One region of the Halomonas sp. SL1 genome, then DNA from elsewhere that is predicted to be linked to it. Evidence: riboswitches for the same ligand, from Rfam matches in the RefSeq annotation. Region 1 holds a riboswitch; each other region holds the start of a gene.
The links. A riboswitch is a leader RNA that binds a small molecule or an ion and turns the genes downstream of it on or off. The one in region 1 is predicted to bind thiamine pyrophosphate.
Positions count from the first base shown of each region.

Region 2: linked by a shared signal. The riboswitch ahead of C9J49_RS08925 (sodium:solute symporter) and the one ahead of tenA (thiaminase II) in region 1 are both predicted to bind thiamine pyrophosphate.
Region 3: linked by a shared signal. The riboswitch ahead of thiM (hydroxyethylthiazole kinase) and the one ahead of tenA (thiaminase II) in region 1 are both predicted to bind thiamine pyrophosphate.

Region 1 covers NZ_PYUQ02000008.1:120,240-135,177, reverse strand. The annotation lists gene C9J49_RS03285 (sugar phosphorylase) at 1-1,015, opposite strand, end outside; gene C9J49_RS03280 (heavy metal translocating P-type ATPase) at 1,176-3,446, shown strand; gene thiC (phosphomethylpyrimidine synthase ThiC) at 3,518-5,407, opposite strand; TPP riboswitch at 5,484-5,603, opposite strand; gene tenA (thiaminase II) at 5,911-6,579, opposite strand; TPP riboswitch at 6,671-6,830, opposite strand; gene C9J49_RS03265 (lysophospholipid acyltransferase family protein) at 6,907-7,836, opposite strand; gene C9J49_RS03260 (DUF4870 domain-containing protein) at 7,840-8,220, opposite strand; gene C9J49_RS03255 (VOC family protein) at 8,381-8,761, opposite strand; gene C9J49_RS03250 (class I SAM-dependent methyltransferase) at 8,801-9,442, shown strand; gene C9J49_RS03245 (MFS transporter) at 9,610-11,037, shown strand; gene C9J49_RS03240 (acyl-CoA dehydrogenase) at 11,098-12,915, shown strand; gene C9J49_RS03235 (3-hydroxybutyryl-CoA dehydrogenase) at 13,061-13,915, shown strand; gene C9J49_RS03230 (enoyl-CoA hydratase-related protein) at 14,008-14,781, shown strand; gene C9J49_RS03225 (DMT family transporter) at 14,852-14,938, opposite strand, start outside.
Region 2 covers NZ_PYUQ02000014.1:67,028-72,173, reverse strand. The annotation lists gene C9J49_RS08940 (YbaY family lipoprotein) at 1-267, shown strand, start outside; gene C9J49_RS08935 (hypothetical protein) at 476-1,225, shown strand; gene C9J49_RS08930 (hypothetical protein) at 1,351-2,028, opposite strand; TPP riboswitch at 2,141-2,253, shown strand; gene C9J49_RS08925 (sodium:solute symporter) at 2,243-3,631, shown strand; gene ilvD (dihydroxy-acid dehydratase) at 3,701-5,146, shown strand, end outside.
Region 3 covers NZ_PYUQ02000031.1:36,516-41,661, reverse strand. The annotation lists gene C9J49_RS16535 (HD domain-containing phosphohydrolase) at 1-43, shown strand, start outside; gene C9J49_RS16530 (serine hydrolase) at 82-1,497, shown strand; gene C9J49_RS16525 (DMT family transporter) at 1,589-2,464, shown strand; gene thiE (thiamine phosphate synthase) at 2,544-3,164, opposite strand; gene thiM (hydroxyethylthiazole kinase) at 3,154-3,972, opposite strand; TPP riboswitch at 4,005-4,107, opposite strand; gene C9J49_RS16510 (hypothetical protein) at 4,156-4,446, opposite strand; gene C9J49_RS16505 (ATP-binding protein) at 4,557-5,146, opposite strand, start outside.

The DNA of each region.
Region 1 (14,938 bases):
GGGTGCCGGCCTCGCCACTGGTAAAGGTGTGCAGCAGCAGCGGCGGCAGCGGGAACTGATAGACCAGGTGGGCCTCGTCCGGCGGCGTGCCGTCCTGCTCCAGCCGATCCAGGCCGAAGTAGCTGATGTTCTCGCGGTGCGGCACGTTGGTCTCAGTGAGGATCAGCGTGCCCGGCGCCACGTGATCGGCGATGGCGCGCAGCAGCCGCACGACCTCGTGGGTCTCGGGCAGGTGGATGCAGGAGGTGCCGACCTTCTTCCACAGGTAGGCGATGGCATCCAGGCGGATCACTCGCGCGCCCTGGCAGAGGTAGAACAGCAGGATACCGACGAACTCCAGCAGCACGTCGGGGTTGGCGAAGTTCAGGTCGATCTGATCCTCGGAGAAGGTCGCCCACAGGTGACGGGGCCCGCGGCGGGTCGGCACCTTGACCAGCAGCGGCGAGCTGCGTGGCCGCACCACCGCCGAGAGGTCGGTCTCGGGATCCATCTCGATGAAGTAGTCGCGGCCGGGCTGGTTGCCGCCGAGATAGTCGGCGAACCACAGCGATTCCCGTGAGACGTGGTTGAGCACCAGGTCGACCCCCAGATCGAAGCGACGGGAAAGGCGGCGGACCTGGGGCCAGTCGCCGAGTTTGGGATCGACCTCGCGGTAGTGGATGACCGAGAAGCCATCGTCGCTGCTCCAGGGGAAGAAGGGCAGCAGGTGCACGCCGCTGAAGGTCTCTCCGAGGCGGCCGGCGACGAAGTCGTCGAGGACGTCGAGCGGTGGCTGCTCGCCGTCGACCAGGCTGTCGCCGTAGGCGATCAGCCACTGGTCGCGTTCACTCCACAGCGGACGGGCGGGCGGTGCCTCACCATCCGGGGGCGTCATGGGGGCCTGATGCGCCAGCAGGGTGAACAGCCGGCGCAGCACCTCGTCGGCGCGGGGGCCGTAGAGCATCGTCAGGTGGCGATGGGCGCGCTCATGGAAGGCCTCGGCGCCAAGTGGCGTCGAAAGGGAGGGTGCCGGCATGGCGATCGCCTCTCGTTGGGGGTTTCCTTAAGCATGCAGGCCGCGTGCCAGCTGTCCATGCTGGCGGTGTCGTGCCCGGCGTCATCACCGCTTGAGTCTATAGCGGCTAGAGGCTCTAGGCTGATGCCATGTTTCGATGACGAGCCCCGAGGAGGTCAGGATGGCGCAAGACGCCGCGCAGGAAGCTGAAAAGGGTGCACTCCAGCGACACCAGTGGCGCGTGGAAGGCATGGACTGTCCGAGCTGCGCCGGCAAGATCCGCGGCGCGCTGGAGCGTCTGGATGGCGTGGCTGACGTGAAGGTCTCGGTCATGCAGGGCTCGCTGGCCCTCGATCTGGATACCGGCCGCACGGCGCCCGAGGACGTGGCGTCGCTGGTCGAGCGGTTGGGCTATGGCGTTCGGCGCCAGTCGGCGCAGGACGATGCCGAGGCGCCTTCGGGCGCCGGCTGCTGTGCCGGGCGCGATCATGCCGATCATTTCCGTCGGGGTGATGACGCCTCGCCCCGGCGCTGGCATGCCACCGCCAAGGGGCGGCTGGTGCTGGCCACCGGGGTGGCGCTCGGCGTGGCCACGCTGCTGCGCTTCACCGTCGGAACGGAGGTGGCCCACTGGGCCTTCCTGGCGGCCTGCCTGATCGGACTGGCGCCGGTCGCTCGCCGTGCGGTGAGTGCGGCGCGGGTCGGCATGCCGTTCACCATCGAGATGCTGATGACCCTGGCCGCCGGCGGTGCGCTGATCATCGGCGCCGCCGAGGAGGCGGCCATGGTGGTGCTGCTGTTCGCTATCGGCGAGATCCTCGAGGGCGTGGCCGCGGACCGGGCCCGCTCGGGCATCCGCGCGCTGGCCGATCTGGTGCCTCGCGAGGCACGCCTGGAAGTCGCCCCCGGCGAGACGCGCACGGTGGATGCGGCACATCTGGCGGTCGGCCAGGTGGTGGTGGTGCGCCCCGGCGACCGCATCCCCGCCGACGCCACCATCCTCGAGGGCCGCTCGTCGATCGATGAGTCGCCGGTGACCGGCGAGTCGGTGCCGCGGGACCGGGGCGAGGGCGACGAGGTGTTCGCCGGCTCGATCAACCATGACGGCGTGCTGCGGCTGCGCGTGGCCCGGCCGCCCGAGGACAACACCATCGCACGCATCATCCGGCTGGTGGAGGAAGCCCAGGAGGCGCGGGCGCCCACCGAGCGCTTCATCGACCGCTTCAGCCGCGTCTACATGCCGGCGGTGGTCGGCCTGGCGGTGCTGGTGGCCGTGGTGCCGCCGCTGGCGTTGGGCGGCGAATGGGGCGAGTGGACCTATCGCGCCCTGGCGCTGCTGCTGATCGGTTGCCCCTGCGCGCTGGTGATCTCGGTGCCGGCATCGATCGCCTCGTCGCTCTCCAGCGGCGCCCGGCACGGGCTGTTGCTCAAGGGCGGTGCGGTGATCGAAGCCGCCGCCCGCACCGAGGCGGTCGCCTTCGACAAGACCGGCACCCTGACCGAGGGCCGGCCGCGGGTGACCGATGTGGTGCCGGCAAGCGACGCCGTGGCCGCGCAGGACGTGATCGCCCTGGCCGCGGGCCTGGAGCGCGACGCCAGCCATCCGCTGGCGCAGGCGGTGGTCGCCCATGCGGAGGCGCAGCAGGTCGCGGCCTCAAGGGTCAGCGAGGCCCGGGCGGTGCCCGGGCAGGGCGTCGAGGCGCTGATCGAGGGTCGCCGGGCCTTCGTCGGCGCGCCGCGCCACGTGGCCGATCGCGGCACGCTGGCCGAGGCGCTGGCCGCGCGAATCGAGGAACTCGAGGCCGAGGGCAAGACGGTGATCGTGGCGGTCGAGGACGGCGTGGCGCTGGGGGCCATCGCCCTGCGCGACGAGCCGCGGCCCGATGCCGAGGCCGGCGTGCAGGCGCTGTCGGCGCTGGGCGTGCGCTCGGTGATGCTGACCGGCGACAACGATCGCACCGCCGCGGCCATCGCCGGGCGCCTCGGCATCGAGCGTCGCGCCGGGCTTATGCCGGAGGGCAAGGTCGAGGCGATCCGTGAGCTGGCCGGCCATGAGCGGACGATGATGATCGGTGACGGCATCAACGACGCCCCGGCCCTGGCCAGCGCCCAGGTGGGCGTGGCCATGGGCTCGGGGACCGACGTGGCGCTGGAGACCGCCGACGGCGCGCTGCTGCGCAACCGGGTGGGCGACGCGGCGGCGCTGATCCGGCTGGCGCGGGCGACCATGGCCAACATCCGCCAGAACATCGCCATCGCCCTGGGGCTCAAGGGGCTGTTCCTGGTGACCACCGTGCTCGGCATCACCGGGCTGTGGCTGGCGATCCTGGCCGATACCGGCGCCACCGTGCTGGTCACGCTCAACGCCCTGCGGCTGCTGCGCTTCGCGCCGGGCGGGCGTGACTCGACGGAAGACAACGAGGTCGTTGCTCCCGTGCCCGCGGCAAACTGAACCCGTTTGGCCGCATGAAAAACGCCGCGCCGGCATGCAGCCGGCGCGGCGTTCTGCATCAAGGCGGGAGGTCAGACCTCCTTGTACAGCTCGGCGCCCTGGTCGCGGAACTTCTCGGCCTGTTCGGCCATGCCGCGCTCCACCACGGCGCGGTCGCCTTCGAGGCCGTTGTCGGCCGCGTAGTCGCGAACCTCCTGGCTGATCTTCATCGAGCAGAACTTGGGCCCGCACATGGAGCAGAAGTGGGCCACCTTGGCCGAGTCCTTGGGCAGGGTCTCGTCGTGGTACTCGCGGGCGGTGTCCGGGTCGAGGCCGAGGTTGAACTGGTCCTCCCAGCGGAACTCGAAGCGTGCCTTCGACAGGGCATTGTCACGGCGCTGGGCGGCCGGGTGACCCTTCGCGAGATCAGCAGCATGCGCGGCGATCTTGTAGGTGATGATGCCGGTCTTGACGTCGTCCTTGTTGGGCAGGCCCAGGTGCTCCTTGGGGGTCACGTAGCAGAGCATGGCGCAGCCGTACCAGCCGATCATCGCCGCGCCGATGCCGGAGGTGATGTGGTCGTAGCCCGGCGCGATGTCGGTGGTCAGCGGCCCGAGGGTGTAGAAGGGCGCCTCGTCGCACTCGCGGAGCTGTTTGTCCATGTTCTCCTTGATCAGGTGCATCGGCACGTGACCGGGGCCCTCGATCATCACCTGGACGTCGTGCTCCCAGGCGATGCGGGTCAGCTCGCCCAGGGTCTCGAGCTCGGCGAACTGGGCCTCGTCGTTGGCGTCGGCCACCGAGCCCGGGCGCAGGCCGTCGCCCAGCGAGAAGGCGATGTCGTAGCGCTTGCAGATCTCGCAGATCTCCTCGAAGTGCTCGTAGAGGAAGCTTTCGCGGTGGTGGTAGAGGCACCACTTGGCCATGATCGAGCCGCCGCGGGAGACGATGCCGGTGGTGCGTCTAGCGGTGAGCGGCACGTAGCGCAGCAGCACGCCGGCGTGGATGGTGAAGTAGTCGACGCCCTGTTCGGCCTGCTCGATCAGGGTGTCGCGGAACACCTCCCAGGTCAGGTCCTCGGCCACGCCGTTGACCTTCTCCAGCGCCTGATAGATGGGCACGGTGCCGATCGGCACCGGGGCGTTGCGGATGATCCACTCGCGGGTCTCGTGGATGTTCTGCCCGGTGGACAGGTCCATGATGGTGTCGGCGCCCCAGCGGATACCCCAGGTCATCTTGTCGACCTCGTCCTCGATGGACGAGGTGACCGCCGAGTTGCCGAGGTTGCCGTTGATCTTCACCAGGAAGTTGCGGCCGATGATCATCGGCTCGGATTCCGGGTGGTTGATGTTGTTGGGGATGATGGCGCGGCCGGCGGCCACCTCGTCGCGCACGAACTCGGGGGTGATCTCCTCGGGCAGGCGGGCGCCGAAGGCCTCGCCCGGGTGCTGGTGGCCGAGGATGCGCTCGACCTCTTCGGTGCCCATCGTCTGGCGCTTCTGGTTTTCCCGAATGGCGATGAATTCCATCTCGGGGGTGACGATGCCCTGGCGCGCATAGTGCAGCTGGGTGACGTTCTTCCCTTCCTTGGCCCGGCGGGGCATGCGGGTCAGCTCGAAGCGCAGTGGGGCCAGCATGGGGTCGTTGGCGCGGCGGCGGCCGTACTCCGAGGTCGGGCCGTCGAGGAACTCGGTGTCGTCGCGGGCCTCGATCCAGTCGCGGCGCAGCTCGGGCAGGCCGCGGCGCAGGTCGATGTCGGCCTCGGGGTCGGTGTAGGGGCCGGAGGTGTCGTAGACCAGCAGCGGCGGGTTTTCTTCATCTGCGCCGGAGGTGCGGGTTGGTGACAGGCCGATCTCGCGGAAGGGCACGCGGATATCGGGTCGCGAGCCTTCGACGAAGACCTTGCGCGAGCCGGCCAGCGGGGCCACGGCGGCGGCGTCGACGCGGGCGTTCTCGTTGAGGAAATGGATGGTCTTGCTCATGGTCGTGCTCCCTTGGCTTGAGTGGTTCGTCAGGGAGGACCGTCGGGGAGGACAGGGGCGGCCGACGCCGAGGCGCCGCCGCGTGTCGCTTGATCCCTACGCTGGTCCTAGCCAGTTCAGGTTCAACGGGATCCATGCTCCGGCGCCTCGCGCCGCATGATCTCAGCCGTCTTCAACGGCACCCCGTCAAGCGTGGTGGTGCCCGCCGCTGGGCGGGCCGTGTCATTGCCTTTCTTCTTCCTACCTACTTTTTTTCTATCGTGGGCCAGGGGCCGAGCTGGCGCGGTGCTAGCCGAGCGCCGGGGGCAAGACAAAGCGAGGGTTTTTGCCATGGGTGAGGCGATCCTCGCCGAACGGGCTGGCCATGGATGGCCAGCACTGGTCCTGCAAACGGAGCAGGATGCGAGAGTGCCGCAGGGCAAAAGTTAGCGCCCAGGGATGGGTTCACAGCGCCTCGCGTGGTCTTGTCGCCGGAAAAGCTCGGCAGTCAAGGAAGGTGGAGCTCAGTCCGCGCGATCCAGCCCCATCTGCCAGAAGTCGATCTCCAGCCGGGTAGCGTCGCGGAACAGCCGCGCCAGCTGGTCGAAGCGCGCCGGCGTCACCTCGGCCAGGCGCGCGTCCAGCCAGGCGATCTCGGCGTGCATCGCCCGCTGGAAGTCGTCGCCCTGATACATGGCGATCCAGGCGTCATAGGGGTTGGCGTCGCCGCGCACGGTGAACGGCTGCGCCTCGAGCCAGTTGGCGATCTCGCCGTAGCCCACCAGGCAGGGGGCCAGCGCCACGCGCAGGTCGAGCAGGTCGCCGCGGCTGCCGGCGTCGAGCACGAAGCGGGTGTAGGCCAGGGTAGCGCGGGCCTCGGGCAGCGCCGCCAGGTCGTCTTCGGTGATGCCCCAGTCGCGACAGAAGCCGCGGTGCAGGTCCAGTTCGACGTCGAGGATGGTCTTCAGGCCGTCGAAGGCCTGGCACAGCTCGTCGAGGTCGCGGCTCTTGTAGGCGGCCAGGGCGTAGGCGCGGGCGAAGTGGATCAGGAACAGGTAGTCCTGCTGCAGGTAGTGGCGGAAGGCGTCCGCCTCGAGCGTGCCGGCGCCCAGGGCGCGGACGAAGTCGTGCTCGGTGTAGGCGCGCCAGTCGGCCTGGCAGGCGGCGGTGAGATCACTGAAGCGACGGCCCATCTTGCCTCCGATTCCGATGAGAGCGGATGCCGGAGGGTGCGCACGGGCGTAGCGGAGGCGGTGAGGGAGAGCCGGGGCACAAGGAGGGCGCGCCGGCCCGCCGCCTGATTCCCTACGCCGGTTCACGTGCGGCGCGTGCCACACCCACCCGGATCAGGTTCCACGGGACCAGCGCTGGGCTCTGTCTCGAACGTGTCGAGCACGAACCTGCGCCATCTCAGCCGGTTCCACCGGCACCCCGTCAAGCGAATGGGCCGAGTCTAGCAGCTTGGCGGGCAGTTGCCATAGCCCGGTCTGGAAACGACTTCCAATGGCGTGGTCAGGCACTCAGTAGACGCGGAAGCGCTTCCAGTCGGCGCGGCCCTCGAGTTCCTCGGGGGTCTTGCGATAGCGCTTGTATTCCCACTGGTACTGGACCGGATCCAGGGCGATGGCGGCCTCCACGCAGGCATTCACGCCGGCGGCCGAGGTGGTCTCGTCGCTCGAGTAGACGCGCTCGTCGGCGGCCAGGAAGTGCAGCGCGAAGCCGCGGCCGCGAACGCGCTTGGCCACGCCGGTGACGACCCGGGCCTCGGTGCGGGCCACCAGCTTGGGCAGCAGGGTGGCGGTATAGGCCTGGCGGCCGAAGAAGGGCGCGAACACGCCGCTGCCCCAGCTCGGCGTCTGGTCCGGCAGGATGCCCACCGTCTCGCCGCGCTTGAGCGCCTTGAGCAGCGCCGCCACGCCGCGCGGATTGGTCGGCACCAGCTCGGCCCCGCGCCGCTCGCGGCCGCCGCGGATGATCGGGTCCAGCGGAGCGAGCTTGGGCGGCTCGTACATGGCGGTGAAGGGGAAGTGCCCGGACAGCCAGAAGTTGAGCACCTCCCAGTTGCCGAAGTGGGGTGCCAGCACGATGACGCCTCGCCCCTCGGCGCGGGCCTCGTCGAGCAGCTCGCGGCCGTGGACCTCGAGAATGCTGGCCTCGACCCGGTCCGGCTCGCCCATCCAGGCCAGGCCCAGCTCGAGCATGGTGGCGCTGGAGTGGACCAGGCTGCGCCGCGCCAGGCGGCGGCGCTCGGCCTCGGGGCGGTCGGGATAGGCCTGGGCCAGGTTGATGCGGGTCACCCGGCGCTCGCGCCGGCTGCCGAGCTGCACCAGCGGGCCGGTCATGCGCGCCAGGCGCCACAGCGAGGCCGGCCGCCAGTTGGCGAGGGCGCGCCACAGGCCGGCGATCAGCCGCGCCTGAAAGCGCCCCTGGGTGTGTTGCGTGTCGGCCATGGATCAGATCAGCCAGGTATCGACGTTGTCGGGGGCGCGCTTCTCCTGCAGGCCCTTGAAGCCCTTGACGCAGCGGATGATCATCCACACCGCCAGCGCGATCAGCAGCGGGAAGCCGATCACGACCAGGGTCAGCAGCGAGGCCAGGGCGGCATAGACGAGGCCGATCCAGAAGGTGCGGATCTGGTAGCGGTAGTGCTCGTCGAGCCAGGCCGGGCCCTTGCCGCGGTATACGTAGGCGATCACCACGCCGATGATGCCGGTGAAGCCCACCACGAAACTGGCCAGGTAGAGGGCGTAGACGACCATGGCCATGGTGGTATCGGGGGTGCGGGCGTCGTCGGCGACCACGGCGTCGTGGCGCGCGGGATCATGCTCGTTCATCGGTCGTCCTTGAAAGCGTGGATATCGTGCCGCTCATGATACTGGCCTGCGTTGGCGATGCCACCGTATGCCATCGGCGACGCCGGCAAGAGCCTTCAGCCAGGTTGGTAAAAGCCTTCAGCCAGGTCGGCATAAGTCCTCGGCGATGTCGCCTGATCCCTCAACGCCTGGGGCGGCTGATCTCGAGCAGGTTGCCGTCGGGGTCGCGCAGGTAGAGAGACTCGATCTCGCCGGTGGCACCCTGGCGGCTCACCGGGCCCAGCTCGACCTCGATGGAGAGCGCCTCGAGATGGCGCTGGACCTCGTCGAGGGGCAGCTGGCTGCGCAGGCACAGGTCGAGGCTGCCCGGGGTGGGCGTGGCGGCCCGTGGCTGGATATCGGTGGCGGTCCAGTGTAGGCGCAGGGCCATGTCGCCGAGCATCAGGTCCACGCGCTCCTGATCGCGATAGCGGACGTCCAGCCCCAGTACCCGGGTGTAGAAGTCCACGGCGCGGGAAATATCGGTCACGGTGATGACCAGGTGGTCCAGACCTGACAGCATGCATGCCTCCTGAAAGTGAGTCCTGCCACAGAGAATACGATGATGCCGACCTGTCCGCTATGCGCATCCACCGACCACGCGCCCTACCATCGCGATGCGCGACGCGACTATCGCCGCTGCCGGCGCTGTGCGCTGGTGTTCGTGCCGGCCCATCAGCGCCTCGGGCCGGCGGAGGAGAAGGCGGTCTACGACCAGCACGAGAACTCCCCCGACGATCCCGGCTATCGTCGCTTCCTGTCGCGGCTGTTCGAGCCGCTGGCGGCGAAGCTCTCGCCCGGCGCCCGCGGGCTCGACTTCGGCGCCGGCCCGGGGCCGACGCTGTCGGTGATGTTCGAGGAGGCCGGCCACCCGATGGCGATCTATGACGCCTTCTACGCGCCGGACGCGGCGGCGCTCGAGCGCACCTACGATTTCATCACCTCCACCGAGGTGGTCGAGCATCTGTTCGCGCCCGGCGCCGAGCTCGAGCGCCTGCTCGGTCTGCTGGCGCCCGGCGGCTGGCTGGGGCTGATGACCAAGCGGGTGCCGCCAAGCGTGGAGGCGTTCGCCGGCTGGCACTACATCCTTGATCCGACCCACGTCTGCTTCTTCGATGAGGCGAGCTTTCGCTGGCTCGCCGAGCGCTGGCAGCTGACGGTGAGCTTCCCGGCCGGCGACGTCGTATTGCTGCAGAAGGCGTGAGGTCGCTTCGTTCGATAACACGCTGTTATCGTCATCGAAGTGTCGCGAAAAAGCCTGCCAGGGAGGATTGGCGGCACCCGTGACCGGGCGTATATTCGTGCGCGAATTCCCGCCACCGCCGTCCCCGGCGGTGGCCTTTTCTCGCGGCTCGTCGGAGGCCTTCGCACATGTCACGCCAGCTGTTGCTCATGGCCCTGGGGCCGCTGCTCGGACTCTTCATCCTGGGCATCGGCAACGGCTTTCTGACCACGCTCACCACCCTGCGGCTGGACGCCGCCGGGGCCTCGTCGCTGGTGATTGGCTGGGTGTCCTCGGCCTACTTCATCGGCCTGGGCTTGGGGGCGATGGTCAACGACCGCCTGCTGCTGGCGATCGGCCATATCCGCGCCTACGGCAGCTTCGCCTCGCTGCTGGCGGTGTCGGTGCTGCTGCAGGGCATGTCCGCCGACCCCGTGGCCTGGTTCGCCCTGCGTCTGATCGCCGGCTGGGCCACGGTGGGCGTTTTCCTGGTGATCGAGAGCTGGCTCTTGACCGCCGGCGACGACCGGGTGCGCGGGCGCCTGCTGGCGATGTACATGATCGTGGTGTTCGCCGCCGGGGCGATCGGCCAGCTGCTGTTCGGCCTGACCCGCGGCATGGCGCCCGCCGAGCCCTTCATGCTGATCGGCCTGCTGGCCTCGCTGTCGGTGCTGCCCATGGCGATCATCCCGCGGGTCACGCCGCTGCTGGAGAAGGCCGAGCCGCTGTCGCCGCTGCGCCTGATCACCCTGACGCCCACCGGCGTGATGGGCAGCTTCGGCTCCGGCATCGCGGTGGCGGCGGTCTATACCCTGCTGCCGCTGTACCTGCAGCGCAGCGGCGTCGGCGGCGATCGCGTCGGCCAGCTGATGGCGCTGGTGGTGCTCGGCGCCATGTGTCTGCAGTACCCGGTGGGGCGCTGGTCGGACCGCCACGACCGCCAGCTGGTGCTGATCGGGCTCGGCGGCTTCTGCGCGCTGATCTGCGCCGGCATCCTGCTGTTGCCGCTGCCGCCCTGGGGACTCGCCGCGCTGCTGTTCCTGCTCGGCGGCGGGGTGTTCTCGCTGTATCCGGTGGCGGTGGGGCACGCCGCCGACCGCGCCCCGGCGGGCGCGCTGGTGCGCATGAGCCAGGGCCTGCTGCTGATCAACGCCATCGGCGCGACGCTGAGCCCCTCGGCGATCGGCCCGGTGATGACGCTGGTGGGTGACGGCGGGCTGTTCTGGTCGCTGGGCGCGCTGGGCGTCGGGCTGGTGGCTTTCTTCGCCTGGCGGCGCAGCGTGCGCCCGGCGCCGGTGCCGGTGGCGCCGTTCTCGCCCGCCACGCCGCTCAGCGCCGCCGAGCTGGCGGTCACCGAGGAGTGGGTGCAGGGCGCGCTGGAGCACGAGCACGTCGAGGATCTGTCCGAGGCGGTGCCGGACGTCGAGGTGGCCGAGCCGCTGGTCGGCCCGCCGCCGCCGGACGAGCCGCATATCGTCTACTACGACGATGCGGCGCCGGCCGAGGCTGCCGTCGAGAGCGCCGATGATGGGGCCGCCGAAGGCGCCGGCCAGGATCGAGGGGCGACCTACGGCTAATGGTTCATCAGCCGTCGTGAATCTAGGCTCGCCGGAACGTCCTGTTTTCGAGGTGCCCCGATGACGCCCTATACGCCGCCGCTTCGCGATGCCCGCTTCGTGCTCGAGGAACTGCTCGAGCACGGCTCGCTCTCTCTGCCCGGCTTCGAGGAGATCGGCCCCGAGCTGGCCGATGCCGTGCTGGAGGAGGCCGGCCGGCTGGCCGGCGAGGTGTGGGCACCGCTCAACGCCGTCGGCGACCGCCAGGGCTGCCGGCGCCGCGAGGACGGCGGCGTCACGCTGCCCGAGGGCTTCGCCGAGGCCTACCGGGCCTACGCCGAAGGCGGCTGGAACGGCATCGGCGTCTCCGCCGCCCACGGCGGCCAGGGCCTGCCGGAGACCGTGGCCAGCGCGGTGCAGGAGATGCTGCACGGCGCCAACATGGCGCTGGGCCTGTGCCCGATGCTCACCGCCGGCGCCATCGAGGCGCTGGCCCGCCACGGCAGCGAGGCGCAGCAGGCGCGCTACCTGCCGCCGCTGGTGGAAGGCCGCTGGACCGGCACCATGAACCTCACCGAGCCCCAGGCCGGCTCCGATCTCTCCCAGGTGCGCACCCTGGCCGTGCCTGATGACGACGCGTCCGGTCGTTACCGCCTCAGGGGCCAGAAGATCTACATCACCTGGGGCGAGCACGAGGCCGCCGAGAACATCCTGCACCTGGTGCTGGCGCGCACCCCGGACGCTCCCGAGGGCAACCGGGGCATCTCGCTGTTCCTGGTGCCCAAGTATCTGGTGGAGGACGACGGCAGCCTCGGCGAGCGCAACGATGTGACCTGCATCGGGCTCGAGCACAAGCTCGGCATCCACGGCTCGCCGACCTGCTCGCTGAGCTTCGGCGAGGGGCGGGGCGAGGAAAGAGGCGAGGCTGAGGGGGCTATTGGCTATCTGGTCGGCGAGCTCGGCCGCGGGCTCAACCACATGTTCACCATGATGAACGAGGCCCGCCACAAGGTCGGCATCCAGGGCATCGGCGTCGCCGAACGCGCCTGCCAGCAGGCGCGCAGCTACGCCCTGGAGCGGGTGCAGGGCCGCCGCGACGGCGCGCCCTGCGTCATCGCCGAGCATCTGGACGTCAGGCGCATGCTGCTGTCGATGCGCGCCCGCACCGATGCGCTGCGCGCCCTGGCGCTGACCTGCGCGGCGCAGATGGACCGGGCCCGCCACGCCCTGGATGAGGCCGAGCGCCAGGCCGCCCAGGCCCGGGTCGAGGTGCTGATCCCGGTGGTCAAGGCGTTCTCCACCGATCAGGCGGTGGAGATCGCCTCGCTGGGCCTGCAGGTCCACGGCGGCATGGGCTACATCGAGGAGACCGGCGCCGCCCAGCTGTTGCGCGACGCGCGCATCGCGCCCATCTACGAGGGCACCAACGGCATCCAGGCGCTGGACCTGGCCGGCCGCAAGCTGGCCCGCGACGGCGGCGCGGCGCTGAGCCGGCTGGCCGACGAGGTCGATGCCACCGCCGAGGCGCTCGCCGTCAGCCCCGAGCTGCGCCCGCTGGGCGAGAGCCTGGCCGGCGGCGTGGCCGATCTGCGCACCGCCATGGGCCTGGTGCTTGCCCGGGGCGCCGATCCCGAGCGCGGCGCGGACGCCGTTCAGGCCTGTGCCACGCCGTTTCTTTCCCTGGCCGCCCATGTGCTGTGTGCCTGGCAGCTGGGCCGTTCGGCCCTGCGCGCCGAGGCCGCGCTGGCCGACGGCAGAGGTGACGCCGACTTCTATCGCGCCAAGCTCGCCGCGGCGGAGTTCGGCCTGCGCCAGTGGCTGCCGGAGGGCCGCGCCCGGCTGGCGGCGATCGAGGCCGGCATGGGCGGCCTGGCGGCGCTGAAGCCCGGGCATCTCTGAGCCCGGCGCAGGGCGCGAGCCTGCCAGCGTGATGTCAGCGCAGGCGGGCGTGACTCGACCGCGACACACGACCGGTGCATGCTGATCCGAGTGCCCGCCGGGCGTGATCGGCGGGCGAGTCCACCCAAGCGAAGGAGAGGCAGCGATGAGTCAATCACCGATCGGCGTCGTGGGCGCCGGCACCATGGGCCAGGGCATCGCCCAGGTGCTGGCGACCGCCGGCTTCACGGTCCGCCTGTTCGACGTGGCCGAGGAGGCGCTCGAGCGCGCCCGGGCCGGCATCGACAAGGGGCTCGGCAAGCTGGTGGCCAAGGAGCGGCTGAGCGAGGACGCGCGCGCCGACGCCCTGGCGCGGCTCCGCGGCACCACCGAGCTTGCGACCCTGGCCGACTGCGAGGTGATCATCGAGGCCGCGCCGGAGAATCCCGAGCTCAAGGAGCGGCTGTTCCGCGACCTCAGCGCGCTCGGCGATGACATCATCCTGGCCTCCAACACCTCCTCGCTGTCGCTGACCCGGCTGGCCGGCGCCTGCGAGCGCCCCGAGCGGGTGGTGGGCATGCACTTCTTCAATCCGGTGCCGGTGCTGAAGCTGGTCGAGGTGATCCGCGCCGAGCAGACCGGCGACGCCACCGTGGCGCGCGTCGAGGCGCTGGCCGAGGCGCTGGGCAAGACCGCGGTGCGGGTGGGCGATTCGCCGGGTTTCGCCGTCAATCGTCTGCTGGTGCCGATGATCAACGAGGCGGCCTTCCTGGTGCAGGAGGGCGCGGCCACGCCGGAGGCGGTGGACCAGGCCATGCAGCTCGGCGCCGCCCATCCCATGGGCCCGCTGGCGCTGGCCGACCTGATCGGCCTGGACGTGTGCCTGGCGATCATGGAAGTGCTGCAGGAGGGCTTCGGCGATCCCAAGTACCGGCCCTGTCCGCTGCTGCGTCGCATGGTCGATGCCGGCTATCTGGGCCGCAAGAGCGGGCGCGGCTTCCACGTCTACGACGGTGCCTGACCCCCGACCAAAGCCGCGATTGTCGCTCTACCAAGCGTTCGCTAGGGTGAGGGCGTTGCGTCTTTCCCGATATCACGAGACGAGGAGCCATCATGAGCGAGCAGGCGATCGAGGTGCAGGACGAGGGCGGCGTGGTCCGTCTGACCGTCAACCGTCCCAAGGCGCTCAACGCCCTGAACAGTGAGGTGATCGCCGCCTTGGCGGCGGCGCTCGACGATCTCGAGGCCCGCGGCGACCTGCGCGCGGTGCTGATCACCGGTGCCGGCGAGAAGGCCTTTGTGGCCGGCGCCGACATCACCGAGATGCGCGACAAGAGCGCCGTCGAGGCTCGCGACTTCGCCGGCCAGGCCCAGGCCACCCTGAAGCGGCTCGAGGCGCTGCCGGTGCCGGTGGTGGCGCTGGTCAACGGCTTCTGTCTGGGCGGCGGCTGCGAGCTGGCGCTGGCCTGCGACTGGGCGGTGGCCAGCGACAATGCCGTGTTCGGCCAGCCGGAAGTGCTGCTCGGGGTGATTCCGGGCTTCGGCGGCACCCAGCGCCTGCCGCGCCGCGTCGGCCCGGCCATGGCCCTGGACCTGGTCACCACCGGGCGCAAGATCGACGCCAGCGAGGCCCTGCGCATCGGCCTGGTCAACCGGGTGATGCCCCAGGCCGAGCTCGAGGACTACGCCGCCGAGCTGACCAAGCAGCTCGGCGGCAACGGCCCCCAGGCGGTGCGCGGCGCCAAGCAGGCGGTCCACGACGGCCTGGACCAGGACCTGGACAGCGCCCTGGCGCTGGAGACCAGCCTGTTCGCGCTGTGCTTCGCCGGCGACGAGCAGCGTGAAGGCATGAGCGCCTTCGTCGAGAAGCGCAAGCCGAACTTCTGAGCGCCGCTCGCACCCTGCGCAGCATCGACGGCCGTGGCGGTGACGCCACGGCCGTCTTGTGTCTGTGGTGTCAGTCCAGGCGTCGGTCGCGGCGCCTGGCCGGGCGCGCCGGCCAGCCGAGGCGCAGCATGCCGGTGGCGATGGCGGTGCCCGCGAG
Region 2 (5,146 bases), on a different contig from region 1:
GAGGTCATCGTGACGCTCGAGGATCAGTCGCGCGCGGATGCGCCCGCCACCGTGCTCACCGATTACACCTACACCGTCGAGGGCGCCCAGCCCCCTTATCCGTTCCGGCTGGTCTATGATCCTCAGGCCATCGACGAGCGCATGACTTACGGACTGCGGGCACGGATCGTTCACGACGGTGAGCTGCTGTTCACCAGTACGGAGCACGTTGATCCCTTCGCCGGCGAGGCGGCCGACCCCGTGCGCATCAGGGTCTCGCGGCAGTAAGCGTTGCTGGGGCCGAGGGAGATTTCCCCCCTCGCGAGTTTCCTTCGGCTTTGGCTCTGCAGGTGCGCCAGCGAGCCATCCGTGGGGCATCACGGGTGCCACGTCTGCGGACATGAAACGTGCCTGCCTGCTGTGGGCATGCCTATCCGGGCATGGGGAAAGAAAACCGGAGACCAGGGAGCCACGGATGCTTGCACGAAATGCACTGATGATCGCCACCTTCTTTGCCATGTTTTCCCCGGGGATAGCCAGCGCTCAGCAAGATGGCCTGGGCTCGGAAGCCAATGATCCGACGGCCTCCGTCATGGCCTTCCAGCTGCAGGACTTCTACACGTACCGGTACCACAACCTCGACGACGAGGACGGAAACCGCATGCAGTTCCGCGCCGCCATTCCGTTCTCGCTGGGCGACTCCAGCAACATCTTCCGGCTCACCGCGCCTTACGTGACCGACTCGCCGAATGACTCGAGCGGCTGGTCCGACATGACACTCTTCGACCTGGTGACCTTCGACCGGTCATGGGGGCGATTCGGCGTGGGTGCGGTAGCGCTGTTGCCGACCGGGGAAGACGGCCTGAGCGCCGAGAAATGGGGCCTCGGTCCCGCCGTGGGCTTCGTGGCCAGCCAACCCTGGGGGATATGGGGGCTGTTCAACCAGAACGTGTTCACGGTGGCGGGAGACGACGACTACCGCGACGTGAATATCTCGATCGTGCAGCCGATCGTGAACTACAGCCTCGGGAATGGTTGGTCGGCGGGGGCCTCCGACATGTCGATCACCTATGACTGGGAGCAGCATGATTGGGTGAGCCTGCCCCTGGGCGTTGCGCTCAACAAGCTGGTGAGGATTCAGGAGTATCCGGTGCAGTTCACGGCCAGCTATGAGCACAACTTCTACGACGAGGGGGTGAGCGCCTCGGACACCCTCAACCTCACCGCGAAGCTGCTGTTGCCTTGAACGGCAGCGGTGAGTAGGGGGCCGCTGGTCGCCTCCGAAGCGCTAAAGATCAATGACGTCTCAGGCGATCCTGGCCCCTTCCATGGAAGCTTCTGCCTCCTCCTGAGGCCCCGCTCCGGTATCGCCTAGGGGCGGATATGGGCCATCTCCAGCAGCTCGCTCAGCGGTTCCAGTTGGCCCACGTGCAGCACCAGCACGCACTCGCCGGGTTCGTCGGCGGCGGGGCGAACGATGGCGAATTCGCCTTCCTCCAGATGGAATTCGTGGATCTCGCGGCTGCCCTCGGGCGTATTGCAGCGGATCGAGCGGTAGGCCTCGTCCTCGCCGTAGGTCAGGCGGTGATAGACCTTGAAGAAGGTATACAGCGACAGGCCGCGGGGAAACGCCGGCCAGCGGGCCGGGTTGTCTCGAGTCTCTGAGTCGACCTCGAGGCCGTCGGCCTCGGCGCCGGCGATGGCACTGGCCAGCGGCTCGGCGAGCAGGCTGTCGGCCTCGCCCGGCAGCGGGGCGAGACGGTCCAGCGCCTGCTGGTAGCGCTCGGCGATCGCACGCAGGTCGGCCGTCTTGCCCAGCGCATGGTCGCCATGTCGCAGGTCTTCGGGGGCGCAGCCGCCGTTCTCCCAGCCGTGGATCACCCTGAGCGTCAGTCGCCCTTCGCGCATCGGCGCCTCCAGCAGCGCCTGGAGGGCGATGCGCAGGTGCAGCTGGCGCTCGGGGACGCCGTTGTCGAAGGCGGCGTAGGGCTCGGCGAAGATCCGGTGCAGGCAACCGGGGGCGTGTTCCTTGGCTTCGGTAAACGGCATGGCGGGGTCCGGGCTGGTTGTTCGAATGGCGGGAAGGATGTGTCATGCTGGCGTGGCAATCCGGATATCGGCCATTTTGGCCCTGTCTTGAGGATCGCCACTACAATCCATTCACTGTCGCCAGGGGAGTCTCGCCGGCATCGGCGGGGCTGAGAGAGCGTGCGTCGCTGACCCTGGAACCTGATCCGGTTCACACCGGCGGAGGAAGTGCGACATGCCTTATCTGACGTCAGCCGTGCTTGGCGCGGCGCTTTTGTGTTTCACCGTTCTGGGCCTGCGTGCCCGCCGGGCCGACGGCCCGCTCGACGACTACGTTACCGCCCGCAACTCCCAGTCGGCCCCGACCCTGGGGCTCTCCTTCCTGGCCTCCGGCATGGGGGCCTGGATCCTCTTCGCGCCGCCCGAGATCGGCGCCTTCGTCGGCCCGCTGGGTCTGGCCGGCTATGCCATCGGCTCGGCGCTGCCGTTCATCGTGCTCGGCGCCTTCGGCCCGGCCATCCGCCGTCGCCTGCCGGAGGGGCGCAGCATCGGCGAGTACGCCGAGGCCTGTTTCGGCGCCGGCATCCGCCGCTGGGTGGCGCTGGTCTCGGTGCTGTACATGGGCTGCTTCCTGGCCGCCGAGCTGACCGCCATCGGCGCCATCACCGGGCTGCTGTCGGACGTCCCGGTGGCGCTGGTGGTGGTCGGCGTGGCGGTGGCGACCCTGCTCTACACCGCGCTGGGCGGGCTGCGTGCGAGCCTGGCCACCGACCGCTGGCAGGCCTGGCTGCTGCTGGCCCTGCTGGGGGTGGTGGGCGGCGTGGCGCTGGCCCGGTTGCCCGAGCTGCCGGCCGAGGCCGCGCTGCCGTCGATCCCCGCCGCGGATGCCCTGTCCGTGGCGCTGACGCTGGTGATCGCGGTGACCGCGGCCAACCTCTTCCATCAGGGCTACTGGCAGCGGGTGTGGGCGGCCCGGGACGACCGGGCGCTGGGGCGCGGCGCCTGGCTGGGCGGCGGCATCACCGTGCTGGTGGTGGCGGTGGTCGGCGGCCTCGGCATGCTGGCCGCCATGGCGGGCGTGTCGCTGGGCGAGCCGCCGATCCCGTTCTTCGCGCTGCTCGCCGAGGCGCCGGGCTGGCTGGCGCTGCCGGCGCTGGTGCTGGCGGTGACCCTGGTGGCCTCCAGCGTCGATACCCTGCAGAACGGCATCGCCTCGCTGGTGGTGGCCGGCAGCGGCCGTCGCGGCCTGTCGCTCAGGGCGGCGCGGTGGGTCACCGTGGCGCTGATGGTGCCGGTGGTGGCGATCGCCCTGCAGGGGCTCTCGGTGCTGCGACTGTTCCTGATCGCCGATCTGCTGTGCGCGGCCATCGTGGTGCCGGTGCTGCTGGGGCTGTGGGCGCGGATGAGCGCCATGGCGGCGCTGGCCGGCGGTCTCGCCGGGCTGGCGGGCGCGGTGCTGCCGGGGTGGGTCGCCTCGGGCAGTGCCCTCGATGGCCTGCTGGCGGCGAGCTTTCCCGGCGGGGTGCCGACCCTGCCGCCCTTCCTCGGTGCGCTTCTGGCCTCCAGCGCGGTGGCGCTGCTGGTGGCCTGGTGGCGCCCGGCCGCGGTGCGGCGTACGGCCTGAACGGTTGCCAGGCCGGCGGATGACGGCCACCCTCTGAAGGTCATCCCGACCTGACGGAGGAGCCGCGCCATGAGTGACACGCCACAGGATCCCCGCCGCCGCCATTCCGCCCCGGTGGTGGACGGCGTCGGCAAGTCGGCCAGCCGCGCCATGCTGCGCGCGGTGGGCTTCAACGACGCCGACTTCACCAGGCCCCAGGTGGGCATTGCGTCCACCTGGAGCCGCGTCACGCCCTGCAACAGCCACATCGGCGAGCTCGCCGAGCAGGCCAGCGCTGGTGCCGATGCGGCCGGCGGCAAGGGCGTGATCTTCAACACCATCACCATCTCCGACGGCATCGCCAACGGCACCGAGGGCATGAAGTATTCACTGGTGTCGCGGGAGGTGATCGCCGATTCCATCGAGACGGTGGCCGGCTGCGAGGGCTTCGATGGCCTGGTGGCCATCGGCGGCTGCGACAAGAACATGCCCGGCTGCCTGATCGGCCTGGCGCGGCTCGACCGGCCCAGCGTCTTCGTCTACGGCGGCACCATCCTGCCCGGCGAGGGGCACACCGACATCGTCTCGGTGTTCGAGGCCATGGGCGCCCACAGCCGCGGCGATCTCGACCTCATCGACGTCAAGCGGATCGAGGAGACGGCGATTCCCGGGCCCGGTGCCTGCGGCGGCATGTACACCGCCAACACCATGGCCTCGGCCATCGAGGCGCTGGGCATGAGCCTGCCCGGCAGCTCGGCGCAGAACGCCGTGTCCCAGACCAAGCGCGACGACAGCCGGGCGGCGGGGGAGGCGGTGCTGACCCTGCTCGAGCGCGACATCACGCCCTCGGACATCATGACCCGCGAGGCCTTCGAGAACGCCATCACCGTGGTGATCGCCCTGGGCGGCTCCACCAATGCGGTGCTGCACCTGATCGCCATGGCCGACGCCATCGGCGTGTCGCTTTCCCTCGACGACTTCACGGCGATCGGCAAGCGGGTGCCGGTGCTCGCCGACCTGCGGCCCAGCGGCCAGTACATGATGAGCGAGCTGGTCGAGATCGGCGGCATCCAGCCGCTGATGAAGACCCTGCTCGACGCCGGGCTGCTGCATGGCGACTGCCTGACCGTGACCGGCGCCACCCTGGCCGAGAACCTGGCCGAGGTCGTGCCTTACCCCGAGGGGCAGGCGATCATCGCGCCCCTCGAGGCGCCGCTGAAGGCCCAGAGCCACCTGCGCGTGCTGCACGGCAACCTGGCCCCGGAGGGCGCGGTGGCCAAGATCACCGGCAAGGAGGGCACGCGCTTCTCCGGCCGGGCCCGGGTGTTCGGCTCCGAGGAGGAGGCCCAGGCGCGCATCAACGACGGCAGCGTGGTGGCCGGCGACGTGGTGGTGATCCGCTACGAGGGGCCCCGCGGCGGGCCCGGCATGCGCGAGATGCTGACCCCGACCTCGGCGATCATGGGGCGCGGACTCGGCAGCGAGGTGGCGCTGATCACCGACGGCCGCTTCTCCGGCGGCAGTCACGGCTTCGTG
Region 3 (5,146 bases), on a different contig from region 1:
GGGCCGCGTTTCGCCCTGTACAGGGCAGGCCCCTGGGTCATAATGCACTTATAAAGCGCGTCATTCTTCAGGGGAACACCGATGCTGCCGACTCCGATTTCCGGCTGGCGAGTGAGTCTGCTCGCCGCCCTCGTCATGGCCAGCGTGCTGCTGGCACCGCTCGCCCAGGCCGAGAATCCCCGCTATGCGGGCATCGTCATCGACGCCGACTCCCACGAGATCCTCTACGCCGAGAACGCCGATGCGCCGCGCTATCCGGCCTCGTTGACCAAGATGATGACCCTCTACATGCTGTTCGAGGCCATTGAAGGGCGCAGCATGAGCCTGGGGCAGCCGCTGCCGGTGTCGCGGGCGGCGGCGGCCATGCCGGCCACCAAGCTCTATCTCAAGCCGGGCGACAGCATCCCGGTGGAGACCGCCATCGAGTCGCTGGTGGTGCGCTCGGCCAACGACGTGGCGGTGGTCGTCGCCGAGGCGCTGGGCGGCAGCGAGCGCCACTTCGCGCGGATGATGACCGAGCGCGCCCGCGAGCTCGGCATGCGCCACACCACCTTCCGCAACGCCTCCGGCCTGCCGGACGACGCCCAGGTCACCACCGCCCGCGACATGGCGGTGCTGGCCCGTCGGCTGATGCTCGATTTCCCGCAGTACTACCACTACTTCTCGCTGCAGGACTTCACCTGGCGCGGCAACACCTACCGCGGCCACAATCGCCTGCTGGCCAACTACCCGGGCGCCGACGGCCTCAAGACCGGCTTCATCCGCGCCTCCGGCTTCAACGTCGCCACTTCGGCGGTGCATGGCGGCCGGCGCATGCTCTCGGTGGTGATGGGCGGCTTCACCGCCGCCTCCCGCGACGAGCACATGGCCGACCTGCTGAACCGCGGCTTCGCCCGCGCCGCCCTGGCCGACGGCCACGGCTGGCTGGCCCGCACCGAGATCGCCGACGAGCGCCTGATGCCGCTGCCGGGCCGCACGCTGCCGCCGGCCGGTCAGATGCTGGCGAGCCGCGACAGCGCCGCGCCGGCACCGGCACCGGCCGCGACGGTATCCGCCCGGGCGCCCGAGCCGGCCTCGACGCCGGCGGCCAGCGAGCCGAGCCGCGCCGCCGCGCCGGGGCCGGTGGTGCAGGAGGTCGCCGCCCCCTCGCCGGACGAGGCGATCGTGGCCTCGGCGCCGAGCGCCGACGCGGCCGTCGGCGGTGCGGCGGAGGCGGATCCGCTGACCGCGCTGATCGACCGCGACGAGCGGACCGGCGGCTGGGGCGTGCAGGTCGGCGCCTTCAGCGACGCCGATCACGCTCGTCGCCTGGCCGACCGCGCCGCGGCCCGACTGGCCGCGGAGCTGGATGACGCCCGGGTCGACGTGCCCTGGGTGGCGCAAGCCGGCGTCTACCGGGCGCGGTTGGTCGATCTGGGCGAGCGCCAGGCCCGCAGCGCCTGCCAGCGTCTCCAGTCCCAGGGCATGGACTGCATGGTGGTCCAGGCCTCGCTCTGACCCTCGGTTCCGGCCCCTCTCACCGCCCCGACGGTCAGGCCGTCGGGGCGGTGTCGTTTCCCCTCCCTCGACGCGCGCACGGAGGCGCTGCATGGCTCCCTCTCTGAAAGGCATCCTGTTCATGTGCGGCGGCGTGCTGTGTCTGGCCCTGGGCGATGCCCTCACCAAGTGGCTGGGCGCGGTGCATTCGCCGCTGCAGATCATCTTCTTCCGCACCCTGGTGTCGCTGCCGCTGATCGTGCTGATCGCGCGCTTCAATGGCGGCCTGCGCACCCTCGGCACGCGGCGTCCGGGCGTGCACCTGCTGCGCGGCCTGATCTTCACCGCCACCATGATCACCTTCATGTGGGGGCTGGTGCTGCTGCCGCTGGCCACCGCCACGGCGATCGCCTTCGCCGCGCCGCTGTTCGTGACGCTGCTGTCGGTGCCCTTGCTCGGCGAGCGGGTCGACCGTCCGACCTGGCTGGCCACGCTGCTCGGCTTCGTCGGGGTGCTGGTGGTGGTGCGGCCCGGGGCGGCCGGTTTCCAGCCCGCCATGCTGGTGGTGGTCGCCGCGGCGCTGTTCTATGCCCTGACCATGATCACCGCGCGCCGCTACGGCGAAGGGGAGCACCTCTGGGCCATGGTCTTCTACACCACCCTGGTGCCCTGCCTGGCCGCCTCCCTGACCCTGCCCTGGGTCTGGCAGGCCCCGGCGCCGCTGCACTGGCTGGGCTTCCTGGGCGCTGGCGTGCTCGGCGTCGGCGCCATGGTGGGCCTGACCCAGGCCTTCCGCTACGCCCCGGCGGCCATTGCCGCGCCCTTCGACTACACGGCACTGCTGTGGGCGACCCTGCTGGGCTGGGGCTTCTGGGGCGAGATGCCCGACCCCTGGGTGTTCGCCGGCGGCAGCCTGATCATCGCCAGCGGCCTGGCCATCGCCTATCAGGAGCGGCGCGTCGCGCTGAACCGGCGGCCTTCCCTGTGACGCAGGTCGCGTCGGCGACCCGGCGGCCCCGCGCTCTTTCGCGCGGGGCCGCCTGCGTTCGGGGCTGGCCGTTCAGGCGTCAGCGGTGGAACGGCGGGAAGGCGCGGGCGGCGGCCTCCGGGTCCGGGGTGCCGCAGATCGCCGAGACCACCGCCAGGCCGCCGGCACCGGCGCGGCGCACCGCCTCGACGTGCTCGACCTTGAGCCCGCCGATCGCCACCGTGGGCAGCGGGCTGGCGGCGGCCAGCGCCGCCAGGCCGTCGACGCCCAGCGGCGCGGCATGGTCCTGCTTGGTGGCCGTGGCGAACACCGGGCCGAGGCCCAGGTAGTCGAGGCGCCCGGCGTCCAGCCGTGCCAGCTGTTCGTGGGTCTGCACCGAGAGGCCGAGGATGGCGTCCGGGCCCAGCGCGGCACGGGCATCGGCGACCTCGCCGTCGTCCTGGCCGATGTGCAGGCCGTCGGCCCGACTGGCCAGCGCGACCTCGAGGCGGTCGTTGATGATCAACGGCACGCCGCTGCCGGCCAGGGCAGCCTTCAGGCGCCGGGCCAGCGGGATCATCTCGGCGTCGGCGGCGTGCTTGTCGCGCAGCTGGACGACGCTGACGCCGCCGCGCACCGCGGCCCGTACGGTCTGCTCCACGCCGAGGGCGGCGCACAGCTCGGGGTCGGTGACCAGGTAGAGGGACAGATCAAGGCGCATCGGTGAGCTCCAGGTGGATACGGTCGGCCAGCGGCGTAGCGAGGGTGTCGGGATCGAGGGCATAGAGGGCGTCGAGGAAGGCCACGGCGAAGCTGCCGGGGCCGGCGGCGGTCTCGGCGGCGATCTCCCCGGCCGCGGCGTAGGCGGTCAGCGCCGCTACGGTGGCCTCGAACGGATCCTCGGCGCCGGCCAGGAAGGCGCCGACCACGCCGGTCAGGGCGCAGCCCATGGTGGTGACGCGAGGCATCAGCGCATGGCCGCCGCAGACCCGCGTCAGGCGTCGGCCGTCGGTGACCAGGTCGACCTCGCCGGTGACCGCCACCACGGTGGCATGCTCGCGGGCCAGCGCCACGGCGGCGCGCTCGGCGCTGTCGGCGCTGTCGGTGCTGTCCACGCCGCGCCCGCCGCCGCCCTGTCGGGCCAGCGCCAGGATCTCCGAGGCGTTGCCGCGGATCGCGGTCGGCCCCAGCGCCAGCAGCCGGGCGCCGGCCTGGCGACGAAAGCGGGTGGCGCCCACCGCCACCGGGTCGAGCACCCAGGGCGTGTCGGCGTCATTGGCGGCGCGGGCGGCGTCGTCCATGGCGTCGAGCCAGTGGGGCGAGAGGGTGCCGATGTTCAGCGTCAGGGCGGTGGCCAGGCCGGCGAACTCGGCGGCCTCCTCGCGGGCGTGGACCATGGCGGGCGAGGCGCCCAGCGCCAGCAGCGCGTTGGCCATGAAGTTCATCGCCACGTGGTTGGTGATGTTGTGAACCAGCGGGGTGGTGCGGCGCACGCGCGCCAGATGCGGCGCGGGATCGAGGGAATGCATCGGGCCTCCTGGCGACGGGAGGCGCGGCCACCGAGGGAGCCGGCACGACTCCCTCCGCCGGCATTATCCGGGTCAGGTAGTGAGGGTGCCTCTCAGCCGCGGCGGATCATCGCCCCGGCGCCCCTGTCGTCGGGCCTCACTATCGCCCTTCGTCCGATGCATGTAAAGCCGGCGGGCGTCGCCTCAGGCGGCCAGCTGGAGCACGGCCAGGGTCAGCAGGCTGGCCTGGGAGACGCTCTGGAGATCGGCGCTCATGCCGTTGCCTTCCTCCTCGGGTTCGAGGCGCATCGCCGCGTTCAGGGGGCGAAGCAGCAAGGCGGCGCCGGCGGCCAGGGCGACCAACGCCAGCGGCAGGCTACCCACGCCCCAGGGGCTGATCAGCCATTCGACGACGAGCAGCAGCACGCCGCCCAGGGCCAGCCACAGGGGGCGGCGCAGGGCGGCGTCGAGAGAGGTCGGGGGCATGGCGTGCATGTCGATGTCTCCTTTCCGGTTGTCGTTGGGCGATTCAGCCCACCACCGTAACGGCGTTGGCTTAAAGTCGGCTTACACCAACGCTAAGGGAGCGACATGACGATGCCGTGTCAGGCGCGGGGCAGCCGCACGCTCACGCGCAGCCCGCCGCCGGGGGCGTCGCCCAGCGTCAGGCGGCCGCCGTGGCGCTGTACCAGACGGTCGACGATGGACAGTCCGAGGCCGGCCCCGGCTCCCGCACCGCCGCGGTGGAAGCGCGCCAGCGCCTGCTGGCGGCCGTCCTCGGGGATGCCGGGACCGCTGTCGTCCACCCGCAGCACCAGCACTCGCTCTTCCGCCGTCAGTGCCACGTCGATGCGGCTGCCGGCGGGGGAGTGACGGATGGCGTTGCCGACCAGGTTCTTGATCAGGGTGGTGACGGCGCCGGGCTCGGTGGTCAGCGCCCAGTCTGCCGCCTCGTCGGCCTCCAAGTGCAGGCTCTGGTCGTGGTCGGTGGCCAGCGGCATCAGCTCGGCCAGCGACTCGCGCACCTCGTGCAGCAGGTCGATGCGCTGATCCGGGGCGCCTTCCTGCTCCGGGTCCAGGCGTGCCAGGGTCAGCAGCTGGCCGACCAGCCGGGTGGCGCGGGCCAGGCCGTCGCGCAACAGGGTCAGCGCCTCGCGCCGATCCGCCGGATCCTCGGTGGCCAGGGCGTTCTGGG